DNA from 3 places in the Siphonobacter sp. SORGH_AS_0500 genome. Region 3 is predicted to be linked to each of the others. Evidence: riboswitches for the same ligand, from Rfam matches in the RefSeq annotation. Region 3 holds a riboswitch; each other region holds the start of a gene.
What was found. Region 3 has a riboswitch for S-adenosylmethionine ahead of QE357_RS22120 (cysteine desulfurase family protein). Riboswitches for the same ligand answer to the same signal wherever they lie in the genome.
Positions count from the first base shown of each region.

Region 1: another riboswitch for S-adenosylmethionine. It lies ahead of metK (methionine adenosyltransferase); the one in region 3 lies ahead of QE357_RS22120 (cysteine desulfurase family protein).
Region 2: another riboswitch for S-adenosylmethionine. It lies ahead of QE357_RS23725 (peroxiredoxin); the one in region 3 lies ahead of QE357_RS22120 (cysteine desulfurase family protein).

Region 1 covers NZ_JAVIYT010000001.1:2,185,421-2,192,107, reverse strand. Annotated here, with positions in the region: gene QE357_RS09200 (OsmC family protein) at 1-288, opposite strand, end outside; gene lipA (lipoyl synthase) at 551-1,459, shown strand; gene QE357_RS09190 (lycopene cyclase family protein) at 1,593-2,951, shown strand; SAM-I-IV-variant riboswitch at 2,993-3,096, shown strand; gene metK (methionine adenosyltransferase) at 3,186-4,442, shown strand; gene QE357_RS09180 (hypothetical protein) at 4,663-5,427, shown strand; gene QE357_RS09175 (DUF2339 domain-containing protein) at 5,591-6,687, shown strand, end outside.
Region 2 covers NZ_JAVIYT010000008.1:88,076-94,762, reverse strand. Annotated here, with positions in the region: gene QE357_RS23745 (TonB-dependent receptor) at 1-264, opposite strand, end outside; gene QE357_RS23740 (cytochrome c peroxidase) at 347-1,288, opposite strand; gene QE357_RS23735 (protein-disulfide reductase DsbD domain-containing protein) at 1,285-1,761, opposite strand; gene QE357_RS23730 (YceI family protein) at 1,775-2,383, opposite strand; gene QE357_RS23725 (peroxiredoxin) at 2,508-3,797, opposite strand; SAM riboswitch class I at 3,993-4,093, opposite strand; gene QE357_RS23720 (RagB/SusD family nutrient uptake outer membrane protein) at 4,301-5,776, opposite strand; gene QE357_RS23715 (TonB-dependent receptor) at 5,789-6,687, opposite strand, start outside.
Region 3 covers NZ_JAVIYT010000006.1:120,524-127,210, forward strand. Annotated here, with positions in the region: gene QE357_RS22105 (RagB/SusD family nutrient uptake outer membrane protein) at 1-1,222, shown strand, start outside; gene QE357_RS22110 (helix-turn-helix domain-containing protein) at 1,391-1,750, opposite strand; gene QE357_RS22115 (NAD(P)H-dependent oxidoreductase) at 1,863-2,468, shown strand; gene QE357_RS22120 (cysteine desulfurase family protein) at 2,867-4,012, opposite strand; SAM riboswitch class I at 4,200-4,301, opposite strand; gene QE357_RS22125 (SGNH/GDSL hydrolase family protein) at 4,538-5,650, shown strand; gene QE357_RS22130 (hypothetical protein) at 5,657-5,803, shown strand; gene QE357_RS22135 (VOC family protein) at 5,939-6,322, shown strand; gene QE357_RS22140 (ATP-binding protein) at 6,384-6,687, opposite strand, start outside.

The DNA.
Region 1 (6,687 bases), on a different contig from region 3:
AACAATCAGTTTAACAGCGATCTCACTGATTCGACGAGGGTTTTCAGCCATACTCTTCGTAACTTCTACCTGCGTCCCCGTAATATCCACCTGGTCCCGCTGGGCAACGATTCCCATGATGGTTAACATGCAGGAACCCAAAGCCGAAGCAACTAAATCAGTGGGAGAAAATGCCTCTCCTTTTCCGTGATTATCCACTGGAGCATCCGTAATAATTTCTGAGCCAGATCTTACATGTGTAGCCTGCGTGCGAAGTTGTCCTAAATACGTAATGGTAGCCGTTGCCATGCCTGTAACTGTTATCTTAATTGAATGAATGAGACGTATTTTCCGAAAAGCTTTTCTCTCACTTTTCCTAAAAAATGCCATTAAAGGTAAGTTATTCTTTCTAACTCATCTTTCTTCACGGGATTATCGCCCTCACAATTCAAGTGAAAAGTTTCATTCTTTTATCAAACGCAACTTTTTATCGTCATTACAGGTTAGCTCATTACCTTTGTACATCTTTTGATAGACCCCACTGTTTATCAAATCAGCAATTGATATTGGGATGATTGAGCTACCCGTAATAACAAAATCCGGTACAGGCACCAAAGGCGAGAACAAGCCAGGTTCCTCTACCCGCAAACCCGACTGGTTGCGAGTGAAACTCCCCACCGGTCCGGAATACCGCAACGTGCGGCAAGTTGTAGATGAATATAAACTCCATACCATTTGTCAGTCAGGAAACTGTCCGAATATGGGTGAGTGTTGGGGAGCGGGTACGGCTACATTTATGATTTTGGGTAATGTCTGTACGCGTTCCTGTACCTTCTGTGCAGTAGCAACCGGACGTCCCAACGAATATGATGCGGACGAACCCCGTCGCGTAGCCGAAGCCATTAAGATCATGGGTGTGAAGCATGCCGTTCTGACTTCTGTAAACCGGGATGAATTGAAAGACCGGGGAGCTGAAATCTGGTATCAGACGGTTCGCCTGACGAAAGAATTAAGCCCCAGCACAACGATTGAAACGCTGATTCCTGATACGAAAGGAAACTGGGCTGCTCTGGAGCGTATGATTGCTGCCGGACAGGAAGTGGTCTCCCATAATATGGAGACGGTAGAACGTCTGTATCGCCCCGTACGTCCTCAGGCGAAATATTCGCGGAGTCTGGAGCAAATCAAACGGACGAAAGACTTTGGCAAACGTACCAAAACGGGCATTATGCTAGGTTTGGGCGAAACGCAGGACGAAGTATTCAAAGCTATGGATGATCTGGTCGCTCATGGACTGGACGTTCTGACGCTGGGCCAATACCTTCAGCCTACAAAAATGCACCACGAAGTTATTGAATGGATTCACCCCGACACCTTCGCGATGTATAAGGAAGAGGGCGAAAAAAGAGGGATTAAATACGTTGAATCGGGCCCGCTGGTACGCTCCAGCTACCATGCCGAACGTCACGTAAACGTATAATTTATATTGATTTGAGTCAAAGGCCTCGTTACCTAGGAGTAGCGAGGCCTTTTTTGTAGAGAGCCGACTTCATCGCGTCTAGTCGGGAGATGGAAATCAGGCAGAGCTAAGAAACTGCCTCTTGCCCTCCGCTATGGTTGGTGTCCTCACCAACCATTATGCTTTATTAATGGCGGGTGAAGACACCAGCCATAGCGGGAGTAACAAAAATTGCCTCTACCCAGACGCGATAAAGTCGCCTCTCTGCATTCAAACAAAATCGAATTTTCCAGGTTCTATTTTCATTCACGAGATTCCCGATTGCTTGAAGTACGACATCATCATAACAGGAGGAGGTATGGCTGGACTAAGTCTGGCCTATTACCTCAATCGTAGTGCTTTACGCGATAAGAAAATTTTGATTATTGATCGTGAAAAGAAAACCCGGAATGACCGCACCTGGGCCTTTTGGCAGGAAGGAGAAAGTGCATTCGAGTCCATCCTCTACCGAAAATGGAATTCCATCTGGTTTCATGGATCTAATGGATTTTCCCGAAAGTTGACCTTAGGCAAGCATCAGTATAAGTTACTTCGCGGAATTGATTTCTACCAGTTTATTCATCACGAACTGGCGACAAACCCTGCCATTGAATTCTTATACAGCCCCATTCAGTCTATTCTGTCTGATAACCAGGAAGCCATTGTTCAAACCGAAGCAGGCGAATACCGGGCAAGCTGGTGTTTCGATAGTACGCACGTTTTGCAAGCCATGAAACCCTTGCCAGCGAGTGGCTTTGTCTACCAAAACCTGTTACAGCACTTCAAAGGCTGGGTCATTCGCACCAATCAACCTGCCTTTGACCCGCAGGTACCGATTATGATGGATTTCCGAATCGACCAGCAGAACGAATGTCGATTCATCTACGTAATGCCTTTTTCTGAAACGGAAGCTCTCATTGAATTCACGCTCTTTACCCCAGCCCTGCTTTCAAAAAAAGAGTACGATAAAGGTTTAAAAAGTTACATTCAGGAATTCACTTCCATTCAGCACTATGAAATTCTGGAAGAAGAATTTGGGATTATTCCCATGAGCGACGAGCCTGCTCAGGAACAGGCAGCTCCACGCGTGATTCGCGTGGGTACTGCGGGCGGTTATACGCGGGCCAGCACGGGTTATACCTTTACCCGCACGCAAAAGCGTTTACAACAATTGGTTCATAACCTGGAACGATCTTTCGACGTTTCGCCCGTAACCCACAAAGCAATCCCTGCTCTGAATTACTTTTACGATCAGGTTTTTCTAAATGTCTTTTTAAAAAAGCGGGTATCTACGGCTGCTATATTTACGGGGTTGTTCCAAAAAAATCCGGCTCCCCGCATTTTCCGGTTTCTGGATGAAGAAAGCAGTCTGGTAGAAGACTTAAAAGTCATTGTTTCCGTACCCATCCTTCCCTTTACAAAAGCCGCCATTGACATTTTTAAACGAAATATTCAGGAATTCCGACAAGGTTAAGCCATCTTGTTTGGTGAATTTCCACGGAATGTACAATTTTGCAAAAGTATCCAGAGGCTCCAGTTAGGGCACCAACCGAGTTTAGAACGCTACGGTGGTTTAACGATACGGGCTTTTTTCTTGAAAATCAGCTTTTTAGAAAAATTCAAAACGTTCAATTCCTTCCTTTGGCCAAGGTTTACGAAACATTACATATTTATCGATTCGTACTCCCAATCAATTAATTAACAGCACATGCCTTATCTATTCACTTCTGAGTCTGTATCTGAAGGACATCCTGATAAAGTAGCCGATCAAATTTCAGATGCCCTCATTGATCATTTCTTAGCCTTCGACCCTCAATCTAAAGTTGCCTGCGAAACCCTGGTAACTACCGGACAGGTTGTTTTGGCCGGTGAAGTTAAATCAACTACCTATCTCGACGTTCAGAGCATTGCTCGTGAAGTAATCCGTAAAATTGGATATACGAAGTCTGAATACATGTTTGAAGCCAATTCCTGCGGTGTTCTTTCTGCTATTCACGACCAGTCAGCGGATATTAACCAGGGCGTGGATCGCTCAAATCCTGAAGAACAGGGTGCGGGTGACCAGGGTATGATGTTCGGTTACGCTACCCGCGAAACGGACAACTACATGCCTTTAGCTCTGGATTTAGCTCACAAAATCCTGAAGGAAATGAGCGACATTCGTAATAATGAGCTGTCGCTGATGCCTTACTTACGCCCCGATGCGAAGTCTCAGGTAACGATTGAATATAGTGATGACAACACGCCTCAGCGAATTGATACCATCGTTGTTTCGACGCAACATGATGATTTCGGTGATGACGAAACGATGCTCACTAAAATCCGCGAAGACATCATTAACATCGTTATTCCCCGCGTGAAAGCTGCTCTGAAACCTGAGTTAAGCCAGTTATTCGAAGGAGAAATTACCTATCACATCAACCCTACGGGTAAATTCGTGATTGGTGGTCCTCACGGCGATACGGGTCTGACGGGTCGTAAGATCATTGTTGATACATACGGCGGAAAAGGTGCCCACGGTGGGGGTGCGTTCTCGGGTAAAGATCCTTCGAAAGTAGACCGTTCGGCAGCTTATGCTACGCGGCACATTGCGAAAAACCTGGTTGCTGCTGGGCTGGCGGATGAAGTATTGGTTCAGGTTTCTTACGCCATTGGCGTAGCAGAGCCTTGCGGTCTGTATATCAACACGTATGGAACTTCGAAGGTGGGATTAACGGACGGAGAAATTGCCTTGAAAGTAGGCGAGATCTTCGACATGCGTCCTTACTTCATTGAGCAGCGTCTGAAACTTCGTAACCCAATTTATTCCGAAACGGCTGCCTATGGTCACATGGGTCGCGAATCGAAAGTGGTAACAAAAACATTCAAATCTCCCGACGGAAAAGTAATCGAGCAGGAAGTAGAATTATTTACCTGGGAAAAACTGGATTACGTGGATCAGGTAAAAGCCAAATTTGGTCTGTAATTCCTTGAATTATATCTCTTTAAAAGGCCCGGATTGTATAAACAATCCGGGCCTTTGGTTTTCTACCCTGTAGAGACGCGACTTCATCGCGTCTGGCCGGGAAATGAAAGTAACGTAGGGGTAACCCAAAACTGCCTCTTACCCAGAAGCGATGAATCGCGTCTCTAGGTTTTTTACCTATCTTAGATTCCTATTCTTTCTTCTCTTGGTCAAATCTGATATGCTGAAAATCCTAACCACTACTTTAGTACTCCTAACTTCCACTTTTACTTTTGCACAAACCACCAAAGTTATCGTTCGGGCCCAGGCCAAAGATGCCAAATTTATTGGCACCGGCATTGGTGGGGCTTATGTCATTATTCGTAATGAGTTGACGGGTGAAATTCTGGCGAAAGGTCTGACCAGCGGAAATTCTGGCAACACGGATTTACTTATGAACCAGCCCTACAAACGCCACAATCGCCTTACCGACGAACAGACAGCCCGATTTGAAGCAGACTTAAAACTGGATGCTCCTACCTTCGTTACCGTCGAAGCCATCGCTCCCGTTAATCGTAAAAGTTCAGCCGTAAAAGCTTCTACCCAGCTCTGGCTCATCCCGGGAAAACCCATCGATGGCGACGGGATTATTCTACAAATTCCCGGATTAATGGTGGACATTTTAGAACCTCAATCTCATCAGGTGATTACCCAAACCACACTAAAGGATAATCAGGTAAAAATTCGGATTAATCTGGTTATGATGTGCGGTTGTGTGATTAATAAAAACGGGTTCTGGAAATCTGATAACATCGAAGTAAAAGCTCTCGTCAAAAAAGATGGCATGAAGTTTGGAGAAATTCCGTTGAGCTTTGCTTCGCAGGATAATATTTTTGAAGGAATGCTTTCCGTTAAAGATAAAGGCATGTACGAAATACAGATTTACGCCTACGACCAGGTAAACAAAAACACCGGAATCGACCGAATTAACTTTGTAATCCAATAAGTTTAGTTTTCTGTTTTCAATTTTTTGCCACAAAGGCTCGAAGACACCAAGGTTCACAAAGTTTTATGCTGAGGTACTCTGTGCAAAACTCTGAGTAACGCTGTGGTTAATCAAAAACAGAAAACTAAGCTCATTACCTTCCAACCTACTCTATCTATTACCTATGAATGAACGTAATCGGATCGATGCATTAGAAGCCGAAGTCCAGCGACTGGCGGAGCAGCTTTCCAGTGCTCAGAAAAATCTTATTCAGATTCAACGGGAGTTAAGTTCACTACGCCCCGACACTACTCCTGTTAAAACCGTTACACAAACCCCCATTGCTCCTCCCTCAGCTCCAGTTTCTGCGGTTTCTCCACCCGTAATAACAAAACCTGCTCCTACGTACGCCAAAACGCCAACGGAAGAATACATCGGAGGGAATTTATTAAGCAAAGTTGGGATTGCCGTCCTAGTGATCGGGATTGCGATTTTCGTTAAATACGCTTTCGACAATGACCTTATTGGCCCCTGGGGGCGACTGGCTCTGGGTTGGAGCATCGGCTCTGCTCTTGTTACGCTGGCCCTATGGCTAAAGCCTAAATACCTGACCTACAGTGCTGTACTACTCAGCGGAGGCGTGGCTACCGTATATCTCACTACGTACGCGGCTTATTACTTTTATCAGTTCTTACCTTCGCCGCTATCTTTTGCACTGATGGTACTCGTTACGCTCTTTACGGTCTGGCAGGCTACGCGTTATGAAGTGCAATGGATTGGCTTATTCGGTCTGGTCGGGGCTTATGCGGTTCCTTTTCTGGTGGGTGGCAATGGGGCCCCCTGGGGACTTTTTGTATACATGACTATTCTGAACGCTGGCGTGCTGAGTCTGGCCTACCAACGCGACTGGCAGTTAATGAACACCTCCGCTTTTTTCGTTACCTGGCTGATATTTATAGCCTTCATCATCAATGGCTTCGACCGTCCAGGCTACGTCTGGATTAGTCTGGTATTCGGCACCATTTTCTTTCTGCAGATGTATGCCAATCAACTGGTTTACCCTTTATTCCAGAAAGCCTACGCTCATCATCGCACGATTTTACAGATTGTATTAAACGCTCTATTTTTTTACATTCCCACGTATTTCATTCTGAAAGAGCAGCATTATTCAACCCTTTCTATCACTGCCTATACGTTTGCCAACAGCCTATTTCACGGGGGAATCGCCTGGTTTTTACGGCAGAGAAATCTGACCTCGTTAGCGGATGCTTCGCTGTCTAT
Region 2 (6,687 bases), on a different contig from region 3:
TTGATTCGACTTATTCAGAGCCACTTCCTGCGTCTGGTAACCGATGGCAGAAATAATAAGGGTAGTACCTTTATTGAACGTAAGCCTGAAGTTACCCTGGACATCGGTGGAGCTGCCGTGCGTGGTACCTTTGATGTAAACAGACGCTCCTGGAATGGGACCGCTGTCGGCGGAAGAGCTTACATTACCACTGATGATTCGTTGCTGTGCCTTCGTAGTTAAACTGATAATCAGTAAGAAAGTCAGGTAAAGAAAGTGTTTCATATATTAATTTACTAAATCTATAGAATTAGTAGAATAAATGAGTTGAAAGAAACCCGAGCAGGGGAAGCTCGGGTTCATTGATTTACTTTTTAGTGAACTGATCGTCGGTCAACGCATGCAGAAACGCCTCCAGATCAGTAATGTCACCTTCGCTTAAATTCAGGGGGGTACTAAGAGAGGGGTCCCGGTTGAAACCATTCTTGACAAACTGGTCGGGATGGTTGTAATAATGAATGACTTCCCGCAGTGTCTTGAACATACCGTTATGCATATACGGAGCCGTTAAGGCCACGTTACGCAAGCCCGGAACTTTAAAGTGACCCAGGTAAGTACTGTCTTTTACAATCCTGAACCGCCCCTGATCCAGCAAATCCTTTCCATCGAATAAACCAATGTTCTTGAATCGATCTGCCGTGAAATCTTCTCCTGAATGGCAATTGGCACAATTGGCTTTACCAATGAACAGATTTCTGCCACGAATGGCCGAAGCCGACATGGCCGCATCGTCTCCATTAATATACCGGTCATAGGGCGTATTACTGGTTTCCAGCGTTCGCTCATAGGCTGCAATTACTTCTGCCAGTTGAGTAGCCGTAACGTCTGATTTATAAAGTTTACGAAAAGCCTTTGCGTAAAACTTGTCGCCATTAAGGCGGGATACAGCTTCGGCGATGGGCAAGTTCATTTCGGTTGGGTTCGCAATCGGCTCCAGAGCCTGCATTTCTAGAGACGATGACCTCCCATCCCAAAAGAGTTGCAACCGACCTGCCAGATTCATCGCCGAAGGCGTATTACGTTCACCGGGGGTATTTCGCACACCCAGACTGAAGGACATCGTATCCGCAAAGGCAAATTCGGGTTTGTGACAGGAAGCACAGCTAATGGTGCGATCTTCGGAAAGAATAGGGTCAAAAAAGAGCTTTTTGCCCAGTTCTACTTTGCTTAGGGGTTCTTCTGAAGTAATAAACCTGAAGTTCAGAAAGAGTAATAGAATCCCCCCCAGAGCGAGGAAAAAGACTTTCATTGGGCATTTCGGGGATCAAAATTAAACGCTTGTCGAAAAGGAACGCATAAGCCTTTTTTATCGTGACAAACCTGACCAGTGATGTAGCCTGTGAAAAAATAATCCAGTTTATCGATTCTGACCTTCTGGCGAAATTCGGCCTGTTTCGTGAAGTAAGAGACATTCATTTCCCAGGTTTTGTCTTGCTTCGTTTGGGGCGAAATGGGAACGACCGGACCTAGCACTGAATACGTGCCATTAGATACGAACTCAAAATGAGTAGGCTGAGGACCTATATCTGCCTTAAAATCAGAAGAGTACAAAGACCATCCTTTTTCAACTCTAGCTCTCACGATGAGCTCTACTTCGTCACCGGGCTGGAGAGCGGTCTTCGATAGCGAATAATCCCATTCGAGTTGCTGAACGCTTTCCTGAGCCCATAGCGAGGTCACACTGGCTAGTAAAACGACTAGCCCGGTAAAAATTTTTCTCATAAACAAGGAAAGATTATCGACTCGCCGAAGCCGTGCCGCCCGCGTTAGCGACTAAGTTTACATCCAGTTCAAAGTCATTGTGGATGGCTTTATCACCCAGATTTTCGAAGAAATTAGTCGAACGGAATTTGATGTCGTATTTGGTACGATCTACCGGAATTTTAGCTGATGCCGTTAACTGGTTTTTATCAGCCTTTACCGTGGCGGGAAAGCTTACTTCCTGCGTAATGCCCTTGATGGTTAACTTCCCTTTGACCTGCACCTGACCCGCTGCCTGTGGGGTTACCGACGTAATCACAAAGGTTGATTTAGGGTGTTTGTCAACCGCGAAGAAATCATCCCCTTTGAGGTGATTGACTAGCTTCTGGTTGTATTCCTGATCTTTTAAATCTGTAACCGTCAGCGTGCGAAGATCGCTTTCAAACGAACCGCCTTTCAACTTACCATTATCAGCAATTAGGGTGCCGCTGGTAAGGGTAACGTTGCCATAGTGTTCACCGGTCACTTTTTTACCTTTCCATACGATAGTGCTTTTCTGGGTATCTACTTTGTAAGTAACCGTAGCCTGAGGCTTTGTAAATGCGAATGACGCAAGGGCGAGGAGAGCGAGTACTTTTTTCATGACAAGTTTTGTTTAGGTTTTTGTAAATGTAGCTGATTAGTAGCGAATTATGGTTTTTTAAGGAGTATCGGGTAAACTACCCGATACTCGAATACATGGCAAATCAACTTTGACGATCGAACGATTATCGTGCGGCCACATCGCTGCTGGCCGGAGCTTCTTCAGCAATGTATTTGTCCAGGTCTTTATTCCACTTCTTCACGTAGTTTTTGTAGTATTTCCCCGTTACTTCCCCGGTATAACCCGTGTGGATTTGCTTCACGGTTCCATCCCGACCAATGATGATCGTTGTTGGGAACGCCATCATTTTATTGAGGGCCGCGAATTTCTCGGAAGCCAGTTTTTTATCCGCAATACCACCGAAGAGAATGTCGTATTCAATACCGTATTTCTCTTTCAGTTTACCTAGTGTGTACTTGGCGTATTCCAGATCATCTTTCTGTTCAAAACCAACCGCGATGGCTTCTACGCCGCGATGTTTATTGGCCTTGTACCAGGGGGAAAGAAAAGCCGTCTGATCTGTGCAATTGGGGCACCAGGTCCCAATGATTTCCACGATAACTACTTTGCCTTTGTATTTGGCATCGCTCAGTTTTACGGTTTTTCCATTCAGATCGGGGAAAGTGAAATCCAGTTTATTCTGACCTTCCTTCAGTTGAGTCAGAGCATAGGGATCCGGAAGTTCTGCCTTTTTGTTTTTCGTCCACTCCAGCTTTTGAGTGACGTATAATCCACGATCAATTTCGGCGGATAAGGTTTTGTCCTCGTTGATTTTTCCTTTGATCAATACGGGATTAGGCCCGGTGAAGCCCGAAAGAACAAATTCATTTCCCTGAACAGTCCCCTCCAGTTCACGGGAATCACCCACGACCGTCATGATCACGCCCGTCAGTTTATTCCCCTTTTGTTCGAGTAAAGCGACCTGATTCGCAACCGGTTCTTTACTAATGAGTTTGATTTCCCATTTACCGCTCAGGTTAGCCGCTGGGGCAATGTCTTTACCGGGTTCAACGAATCGGTAAGACTTACCGTATTCCGCCGTAAAAGGCAGCGAGTTACCCCGGAAGCTGGGCACCAGACTGCGGTATTCACCCGTGAGGTGGCCGTCGGGGTGAACCTTAGCTACCAGTGCGGCATCGTACGTATTCATTTTAATAAATAAAGAATCAGAAGCCGTTTGTTTGACGTGGAAGTGATCCTGACGGGTGCCATTGATGAGGGTGAAAGTAGCGTCTTCGGCTTTATTACCCTTTACTTCAAAATTAAAGGGAACCTTCTGTTCGTTAATGGTGAAAACGCCCCGCCAAACGCCTTCTTTCGGGAATTGAGTTTGCTGAGCCTGCGAAGAAAAACCACTGAGTACGGACAAGGTAAGGGCCGTGCCTTTCAGGAATGAAATGGCTTTCATTTTCATAAATAGATGTGTTAGAAATAGTTAGGAAATGCACTCGCGTTGAAACGTGTGCAGAGAAAGAAAGCATAAACACCAGTGCAGGCAGGCAGATGCAAATGACTTTCGTGATTAGTTGAGGTTGGACGGATCTCAGCAGCAGCAGGTGCAGCAGCGAGCATTGCAGGCGAATAGCTTAGCGTTCATGGTTGGTTGTTGGGTTTATAGTTCCTAATTCAATAGGCAGGTTAGCACTGATTCCGTTCAGGAAAGTTGCTAAGGATTCAAAGAGCCTGTCTCTCCACCTTTCTTTATAAGCCGCAACTACTTTTGCAGGGAAGTAATTGAAGACTCTGCAAAGATATATACGTGAAAATACATTATCCAAATAAATCTATAGATTTTATAGACTAATAACGTTTATTTTTTTAGCCAAACCTATTAATCATTTGTCAATCAGTAGATTGAGAATTGAAGTTAGATTAGGCAGCAGGCATCTAGCTTGAACAAATGCCTGCTGCCTGTGATTAATTACGGGTCATTAGCTTATTAGCGGTTAACTCACTGGCTGGAATGAGCCATACATATGTAGGATCGCTCGGTACGATGGCCGGTACAGTGCCTTTTGCTGGAAACGTTAGATTCTGCCGGTAAATGTCAATAGAGCGTAAGCCTTCGCCTAAAAACTCAATGCGGCGTTCTTTTAGAATCGTTTCCAGCAAAGCACTGGCATTAGGAAAGCTGGCGGTAGTCCACTGCGTAGAAGCATCCGACCTTGATCGCACGGCACTCAGCAACTGAACGGCTCGGGCATCTACTGAATTGGTCGAGCGGGTTCGTGCCTCAGCAAGGTTCAATAGCACTTCCGCGTAGCGAATAATCGGAGCTTTGTCGGTATAAGGCGACGGACTCGAGTATTTCGATAACCACTGCTGCCCGCCCGAAGTAACCACAAACTGGCGGCGGGCATCGGTCGATTTCCAGGTGCTTTCGCCCAGAATTCCTGCCGGGTTCAGGTAATACTCCCTGTTACCTGTCGGCAGGTAGTAAAAGCCAAATTGATTCTGCGTTCCTGGGTTGTCCTGATTGGTGAAAACGAGCGAGAAGATGCTTTCCGTTGTGGTTTGCGGTACGGCAAAGACCGAAGCAATATTGGCTTGCAAGGCATGCTTTACGCCCGTGGTGGCCGTAAAGGGAGCAGAAGCGGAGACAATCTTGTCGGCTTCCCGGATTACGTCATCCCATTTAGATTGAGCCAGATAAACTTTCGTTTTAAACGCAATTGCCGAATTCCGATGCGGATGCGAGACATTGGTCAATTCATCGGTATAATTTAACGGAAGGTTCTGCTCGGCGAAATTCAAATCCTCAATAATCTGAGCGTAAACTTCGGCCACCGTACTCCGGGCCAGATCGTTATTCGCTGCATTGGTTTCAGCCTGAAGCCGAAGCGGCAAGCCCGGACTGGAACCATTAGAAGTTGCCCCATACGACCGGGCATAAAACTGCAGTACGTAGAAATAAGCCACCGCTCTCACGAACCGAGCTTCGGCTTTGTATTTTAGCACTTGCTGGTCATAGTTGGCTGGAAACGTAGGAGGTACGAATTTGCTGGCGTTATCATCCAGACCTTTTAGAAATACGTTAACTTTATTAATAGAAGCATAAGCCGCGTCCCAGATGCCACCCGTCTGCGATTCGTTTTGTGTAAAGCTCCACACGTTAAAACCAGTACCCTGGTTGGCCTTGACATTCAGGAATTCTTCTCCCTGAATATCGCTATAAATGTGATAACGCCCTCCTAGAAAGGCTCCTGATTTAATGGACGAAGAACTGAATAACCCGTTCACCTGCTGGGCAATGCGGGCAGGTGTATCGAAAACGACAATGTCGGTGAAAAACGTAGTGGGTGTGGGTTCTAGTTTGTCTTCGTTGCAGGAAGAAAGTGCAAGTACGATTCCAAGGCCTAGTACGCGGGACGTATGTTTGAGTAAGTGATTCATAATCAGGAAGGGTTAAAAGCCAATAGTAATACCGAGGGATACTGTACGGGTTTGTCCCAATGCATTCCGGTCCACGCCGGGACCCGTATTGCTGTTTCCATTCACCGTAGATTCGGGATCATAACCGCTGTACTTCGTAAAAACCAGAGCATTCTGCACCTGAGCGTACACGCGGGCACTCGATACATGAAGGCGGTTCAGAACATTTGGATTGATTTTGTACCCCAACGAAACATTCCGCAGACGAGCAAAATCGCCTTTTTCAATATTTTCGGAAATGGAGATAGCCGCTCCGCCGTTGGAAATGTTATCTCCGTAAACCGCCCGTGGTAATTTCCCATCTTTATTATTCGGTGTCCAGCGGTCGAGGAGATCCGTGCTGTTGTTGTAGCCGCGTTGATCACGAGTTCCAGGTTTGGTGCCGTTCAGAACCTTATTACCTCCCGAGAATTGCAGGAATAAACCCAGATCGAAGTTTTTGTAGGTAAACGTGTTATCAAATCCGCCGTACCATTTTGGCAAAGCCGGGCCTTGATTTCTACCGTCGGCCAGCGTCGTTGCAGCAGATACGGACGTGCCTTCCAGCGTCGTCCATCGTTGGGATGCGGAGGCCGAATGATCGTATTGAACCACGGTTCCGTCGGCTTTCTGGAATAAACGGCGACCATTTTCAGGATTAACCCCCAGCGTAGTAACGGCCCAGAGACTGGAAACCGATTTTCCAATTTCAATTACGTTTTCACCGTTGATTATCCGCTGGTTATCTCCATTCAGGCTAATGACCTTATTTTTCAGCGTCGTTACATTCGCATTGATTTTCCAGCTGAACTCATCCGTACGAACGGCATGGGCCTGTACGCTGAACTCCAGCCCGGTATTTTGCATCGATCCAATATTGAGTAACAGAGAAT
Region 3 (6,687 bases):
AAACCACTGGCTGGCTTTATACGAGGCTATTTCCCGCTGTAACCTAGTGCTGGATAACGTCGATAAAGTAAGCTATTCCGATCCGGCCACGAAGGTGAACTACCAGGCGGAAGTAAAATTCGTGCGGGCGTTTCTTTACTTTCAACTGGTTCGTAAATGGGGAGATGTTCCTCTGGTGTTACGTCAGTTGAAAACCAAGGCGGAGGTGGATGAACATACCTTCCGTGAAAAAAAAGAGAAAGTCTACGAGCAAATCGTTAGTGATTTAAAGGATGCGGCGGGTAGCACATTGCCCGATCATCAGCCGTCGTCTTCCAAAGGGCACACATCTAAAGTAGCAATTAATGCTTTGTTGGGTAAAGTATATCTGACCATGGCAACAACGCTGGATCAGACCAACCGTACCACGAATCTGAACTTGGCGAAGACGTATTTGATGGAAGCCTATAACAAAAAAGCGTTCAGCCAACTGAAGGATATTCCTTATACGGATGTGTTTGACGTAGCTAAAAAGTCTACCAATTCCGAGATTATCTGGCAGATTGTAAACCGTCAGGGAGATGTTACCTATTCTTCCAGCATTGCGGCTAATAACCAGGCGAAAGGTGAGACGATTAACTCTCTGAAACCTGGCACGGGCGTTGGAGGAAATGTGACAATGGATTTAGTGAAGGAATACGAAGAGGGCGATCTTCGGAAAGATTTTTCCATAAAATTTGCCAATGATGCTTCGGTCAAAGACTGGTTCATCACCAAGTATCGCGATGCCAGTTCGGCGGCAAGTACGTTGGGATACGGTGGTAACGACTGGATTTTACTACGTTACGCCGATGTAATTCTAATGCTGGCGGAAGTGCATCAATACCTGGGTGATGAGGCTACCGCGATTCAGTACCTGAACATGGTGCGGGAACGGGCGGGCCGTCCGACGTATCAGAACATGCAGAACGATGCGACGTATAAGTCAAAATATCCGACATTGAAATTGGCCATTTTACACGAACGTCGGGTAGAATTAGCCTTTGAACACCAACGCTGGTTTGATCTGCTTCGCACCTTTACTGCTCAGGAACTGGTTAGTTACATGAAAAGCAAGTCGCAGGCTGATTTTGGTATTGCCAAGCTTTCCAACTTCGGAACAAAGGATATATATTACCCTATTCCTTTCGACGAAAACAAGTTGAATCCTGAGAAAATGTACCAAAATCCAGGGTATAATTAATTTTTAAGATTTAATAATAGAAAAAACACCCGCTGATCACTCAGCGGGTGTTTTTTCTTATTCTAAGTTTTTCTTCCAAAACATCCCACGAGCTATGCATGGATGGGGGGCTAAGTGAATTGATCCACTAGTGAAGGAACTCTCAAGGTTTAAATCGTTCTGCTTCCTCTACAATTGCGTGATTTTTTGGCGATGGTTCTTCCCCCATTCTCCCAGCACGTTTACAAGCTCTTTCAGCGTCTCGGCGTATTCGGTGGGTTGGTATTCAACAATGACCGGTATGTTTTCTGCATGCACGACTCGTTTTACTAATCCATTTTGTTCCAGAGCCTTCAATTCACTGGAAAGGACCGTAGCCGAAATGCCCTTGATGGTTCGTTGTAATTCATTGAATCGGGTGTATCCGCTTACTAAAGCGATAATGATGCGGAGTTTCCACTTGCCACCTAATACATAAATAGCATCTTCTACGGCCGCTAAATTCTGGGCACACTGCGTTTCGGAGTAAAATATTAGGGGATCGTTCATCTTCTTTTCAGATAGTATAGTAATATAAACCTTACTGCTAAGGTTTTGTTTAGTACTAGTTTTTGCGTAGTTAATATAAATACATTTGCGATCATCATATAATTCGAAGCAAATGAAAAATATACTGCATATTATTTCCAGTCCTCAGGATGAAGCCTCAGTCAGTCGAAAACTGGGAGCTGCTATTTTGAAAGAGGTTCAGGAAAAATATCCAATCAATCAGGTAAAGGTTCGCGATTTATATAAAGAACCCGCTCCTCATCTGGATGAATCGCATATTAATGCCTTTTTTACGCCTAAAGAAAATCTCTCACCGGAGCAGGAGCAAAGCATCAAGTATTCGGATGATGCCGTTGCGGAATTAATGGAAAGTGACATCATTATTATGGAAGCTCCCATGTATAATTTCAACATCACGTCTACATTAAAGGCCTATTTTGATCACATAACCAGAGCCGGAATCACGTTCCACTACACGGGTAATGGTTTACTTCCCGAAGGACTTCTGAAAAACAAAAAGGCTTATCTGGCCATCACCTCGGGAGGTGTTTATTCCAAAGGAGAACTCAAGCCGTATGATTTCATTGATACGTACGTGCGTTTCTTTTTAACGTCAATTGGCATTGAAGTGATGGGCGTTTTTCGAGCAGAAGGGCAGGCCATTGTCGGAAAAGAAGTTGCTTTGGAAGAGGGTATTAAAAGCATTACTATCCATTGATGGGTAGTTTCCGTCGCTGCTTTTTCGAATGGATCAAGAACTTGCTTGAGTATATAAGTTTGTAATTTAGGAAGTTGAGTTAGTTTCTTTGTCCCCCGCCAAGAAATGGGCGGGGGGTTTGCTTATTCTTTAGAACGATAGCTTAGAATGTGCCTCAGCACGATGATAACCAGACTGTTTTACTGACGACAAAATACTCGGGAGAAAAGGAAGATCCTTTGCTTCGCTCTAGATGACAGACGCTGATGATAAAGTAGTTAGAAGTCATTTAAGTGTCCCCGGATGAAATCCGGGGACATTCTGAATGACAGATGTTTGGAGCATTTGTTAAAAAAGAAAAGCTGCCAGCATAAGAGTTGGCAGCTTTTCTTCGAAGATGTTTTCAAACTGGGAATGCTTTACGAAGCCAGACTAACTTCCTCAGTCTGATACAATTCACTAAGGATAGACAAGACTTCGTTGATTTCTTCAAACGTATTATCCGCTCCGAAGGAGAAACGAACGTTTTCTTTCCCAAAACTGGTGGGAATTTCCTGTAGTACGTGTGAGCCTCCGGCGAGATTGGAACAGGCACTACCACCGGAGACGGCAATGCCGCGAGCATCCAGGGCTTCTACCAATGAGCAGGGGCCGTCGAGAATAGGGAAGGCGACGTTAATTAATCCGGGTAAACTTTCCTCGAGGCTTTGACATCGACCATTAAACAAAACCCCGGGGATTTGCCGTTGGATTTCGTCGATGAACTGTTGTTTCAATGAATTCAGATGGGCGATGTTCTGCGTTTGATGGGTTATCGCCAGCTCCAGAGCCTTAGTTAATCCCACAATGCCGGGAATATTTTCGGTTCCTCCGCGTTGCCCCCCTTCCTGTCCGCCGCCGCTGATAAAGGCGGGCAATCGGTGTCCCTGACGGGCAAACAAAAATCCTACGCCTTTAGGACCACGAAATTTATGAGCCGAAGCCGTCGCAAAATCAACCGCATGCAGGTTTACGGGCACTTTACCGATGCTTTGAACGGTATCCGTATGGAAATAAGCTCCGTAGTGTTGAGTTAACGAATGCACTTCTTCCAAATCCAAAAGCGTACCTAGTTCGTTATTGGCGTGCATGAGGCTGACGAGTCCGTTGGGATGCTTCTCCAGCCACTGGGTTAAATCAGGAATGGATACCCGACCCTGCTCGTCTAACTGGACGTAATGAACTTGAATGAGCCCCGCCTGTTCCAACTGTTTCAGCGGCAAAAGCACGGCTTTATGTTCAATCTTCGAAGTAAGGACGTGGCGGATGTTAAAGTGCTGAATGCTACTTTTTAAAGCAAAATTGTCAGCTTCGGTACCGCCAGAAGTAAAGATAATTTCTTCGGGAGTAATGTTCAGTAAATCAGCAATTTGCCGACGACTCGATTGAATTACTTTTTTCGCTTCCCGGCCCGCCCAGTGATTCGAAGAGGCGTTGCCAAAATGTTGCGTAAAATAGGGTATGATGGCTTCCAGAACAGCAGGAGACAAAGCGGTAGTCGCGGAGTTATCTAAATAAATACTCATGGTATAAAAGAGCTGATGAAGGGTGAATGAATGGACACATAAGGAGCACAGGTATCAAATAAACCTGAGCGACGCTTGGTAATGAAATGAAACTGAGTCTCGTGACAAACGAGAGAAAGCCTTAACTCATCAGTAATGAGCAGGCCGATCGGTTCCTTAGATTGGGGAGGAATGACATGGCATATGGGGTTTATAGTTCCTAAAAATGTTAGGCAGGTTAGCACTGATTCCGCGTCGGAAAGTTGCTAAGGATTCGTCGAGCCTGTCTCTCCTCCTTTCTGTATAAGCCCCAACTACCAATGGTAATTGAAGACAATGCAAAGTAAAGTAGGGGAATTTAATAAAACAAATAAAATCTATAGAAATGGTAGATTAATAATACTGTTAACACTTCTTGTTGTGCTATTGCTCTGTAAAATAGATGATTACTAAAAATTATTTTTCTAAAATCAACTTACCATTAGTAAAATAGTCATTGCTATGATTCATTACGTAGGTTTAGGCAACCGAAAAAACTAGTTACCTATGAAGTCATTGCTGAGAATCATTACGCTTTTCTTCTGTTTTCCGACCTTGGTATTCTCCCAAAAAAGTGCATTGGAAAATGCCACGCTACTTCGTGCCAGGGAAGGGTTACCTTTCTTTTTTGAAAAAATAAAAGCTGGAAAGCCGATCATGGTAGGATACCTAGGTGGTAGCATTACTGAAGCCGGAAAAGGCTGGCGGGAGCAGTCACTGAGTTGGTTACAGAAAACCTATCCGCAGGTTCCCTTTCGGCAGATTAATGCGGGAGTTGGAGGAACGGGCTCGGATTTAGGTGTTTTTCGGGTGCAAACTCAGGTGCTCGATCAGAATCCTGATTTGGTTTTCGTAGAATTTGCTGTAAACGATAACGGTAAAAAGCCAGAGCAGATTTACAAAGCCATGGAAGGAATCGTTCGAAAAACCTGGCGGCAAAATCCTCATACCGATCTCTGTTTCGTATACACCTTAACGGCAGATCTGGCCCCAACTTACCAGCAGGGAAAACTGCCAGCTTCGGCTTTAGCCATGGAACAAATTGCGGAATATTATGGAATTCCCAGCGTTTGTCTGGGGCTGGAGGTGGCAGCTTTGGCCCAGCAAGGTAAGCTGATTTTCAAAGGCAAACCCGAAGATGCACCGGACAAAATTGTGTTTTCAGCCGATAACGTGCATCCTTATCCCGAAACAGGGCATCGGTTATATACGGAAGCCCTGGCAAAAGCTTTGAAGCAAATGGCGGACCTGAAAGTAACGCCACAAAAGCGGGCTTTAGCTAAACCTTACGTGAATGATAACTGGGAAGCGGCCCGTATGATCGCAGTGGACGAATTGAAAAAACAGGGGAACTGGACGACAATTACTCCCGATACGGATTCCGTGGCTTTGGCTTTGCAGCAGCGGTTTTCGAGCTTAATAAAATCCAGCACGCCGGGTGATTATCTGGAAGTAAAAATGAAAGGTCTGGCTTGCGGGTTGTATGATGTGATGGGTCCGGGAACGGGTCAGTATAGTATGGAAGTGGATCAGGACTTCAAACAAACCATTTCCCGGTTCGATGCTTATTGTACAGATTATCGCTCGAATTTCTTCGTTGTCCCTACATCGCCGAATTAGACGCATGTGATTCGATTTAAAGTTTCGGACGAAAAAGTGGATAAAGCCGCCATTCTTAAGACCCGAAACCAGGTTATGAATGATCCGTCACGCTTTCAGGAAAATGCCTGTTATGCAGGGAAGTTATTACTGGTGGGTGAAATAGTGCCGTAATGGAAATAACCGTTCCATAAGCGAAACGCGAGAGAAGTATTCAAATAAATTCACAAGGAAGTCATTCCTGCTGACATAAGGCTGTCATGGATGGGGTAGACCTTTGGATCCATTCTCACTAAAACGCAAATGGATATGTCTATCAAAATGAACGCCGGAATTATTACTTCCCGCTTAGCCGAGACGAAACGTTTTTATCAGGAAGTTTTTCAGTTTGGGATTACGTTCGAAAACGATTTTTTCGTGCTTATGCATACGCCTGACCGCAAAGCCGAAATCAGCTTTATGCTACCGGAGCATCCTTCGCAACATCCTTTATTTCATCCTGAATTTGACGGTAAAGGTGTTTTCCTAACACTGGAAGTGCCTAACGTAGACGAAGCATACGAGAAAATCAAAGATCTGAAGATCCCGATTGTTATTGAGTTGCGAGACGAACCCTGGGGTGACCGTCACTTTGCCTTTACGGATCCCAATGGAATTGGAATTGATGTTGTCACTCATCATGCAGTTGAATAGATTTTCAATAAAAAACCCGGTTCAGGTCTTACGCTGAACCGGGTTTTTTATTGAAAACTTATTACTTGGGTAAGAACACGCGAAACGTAGAACCCTGCTCTAATTGACTTTTGGCAGTAATAGCACCGCCGTGGTTGGCGGCTACTTTTTCGCAAATGGCTAAGCCCACTCCAGTACCCGCGAACTCAGTCTTGCCGTGTAAACGTTGGAAAACCTGGAAAATTCGCTTCAAGTATTTCTCATCGAAACCTATTCCGTTATCGGTAACGTCGATGCAGTAATAATGAGAGGTATGTTTGGTCGGTTTAATAAGAGTCGGTAGCTCGGTATGGTCAATTACCTTTGAATGAACATGGATCTGCGGA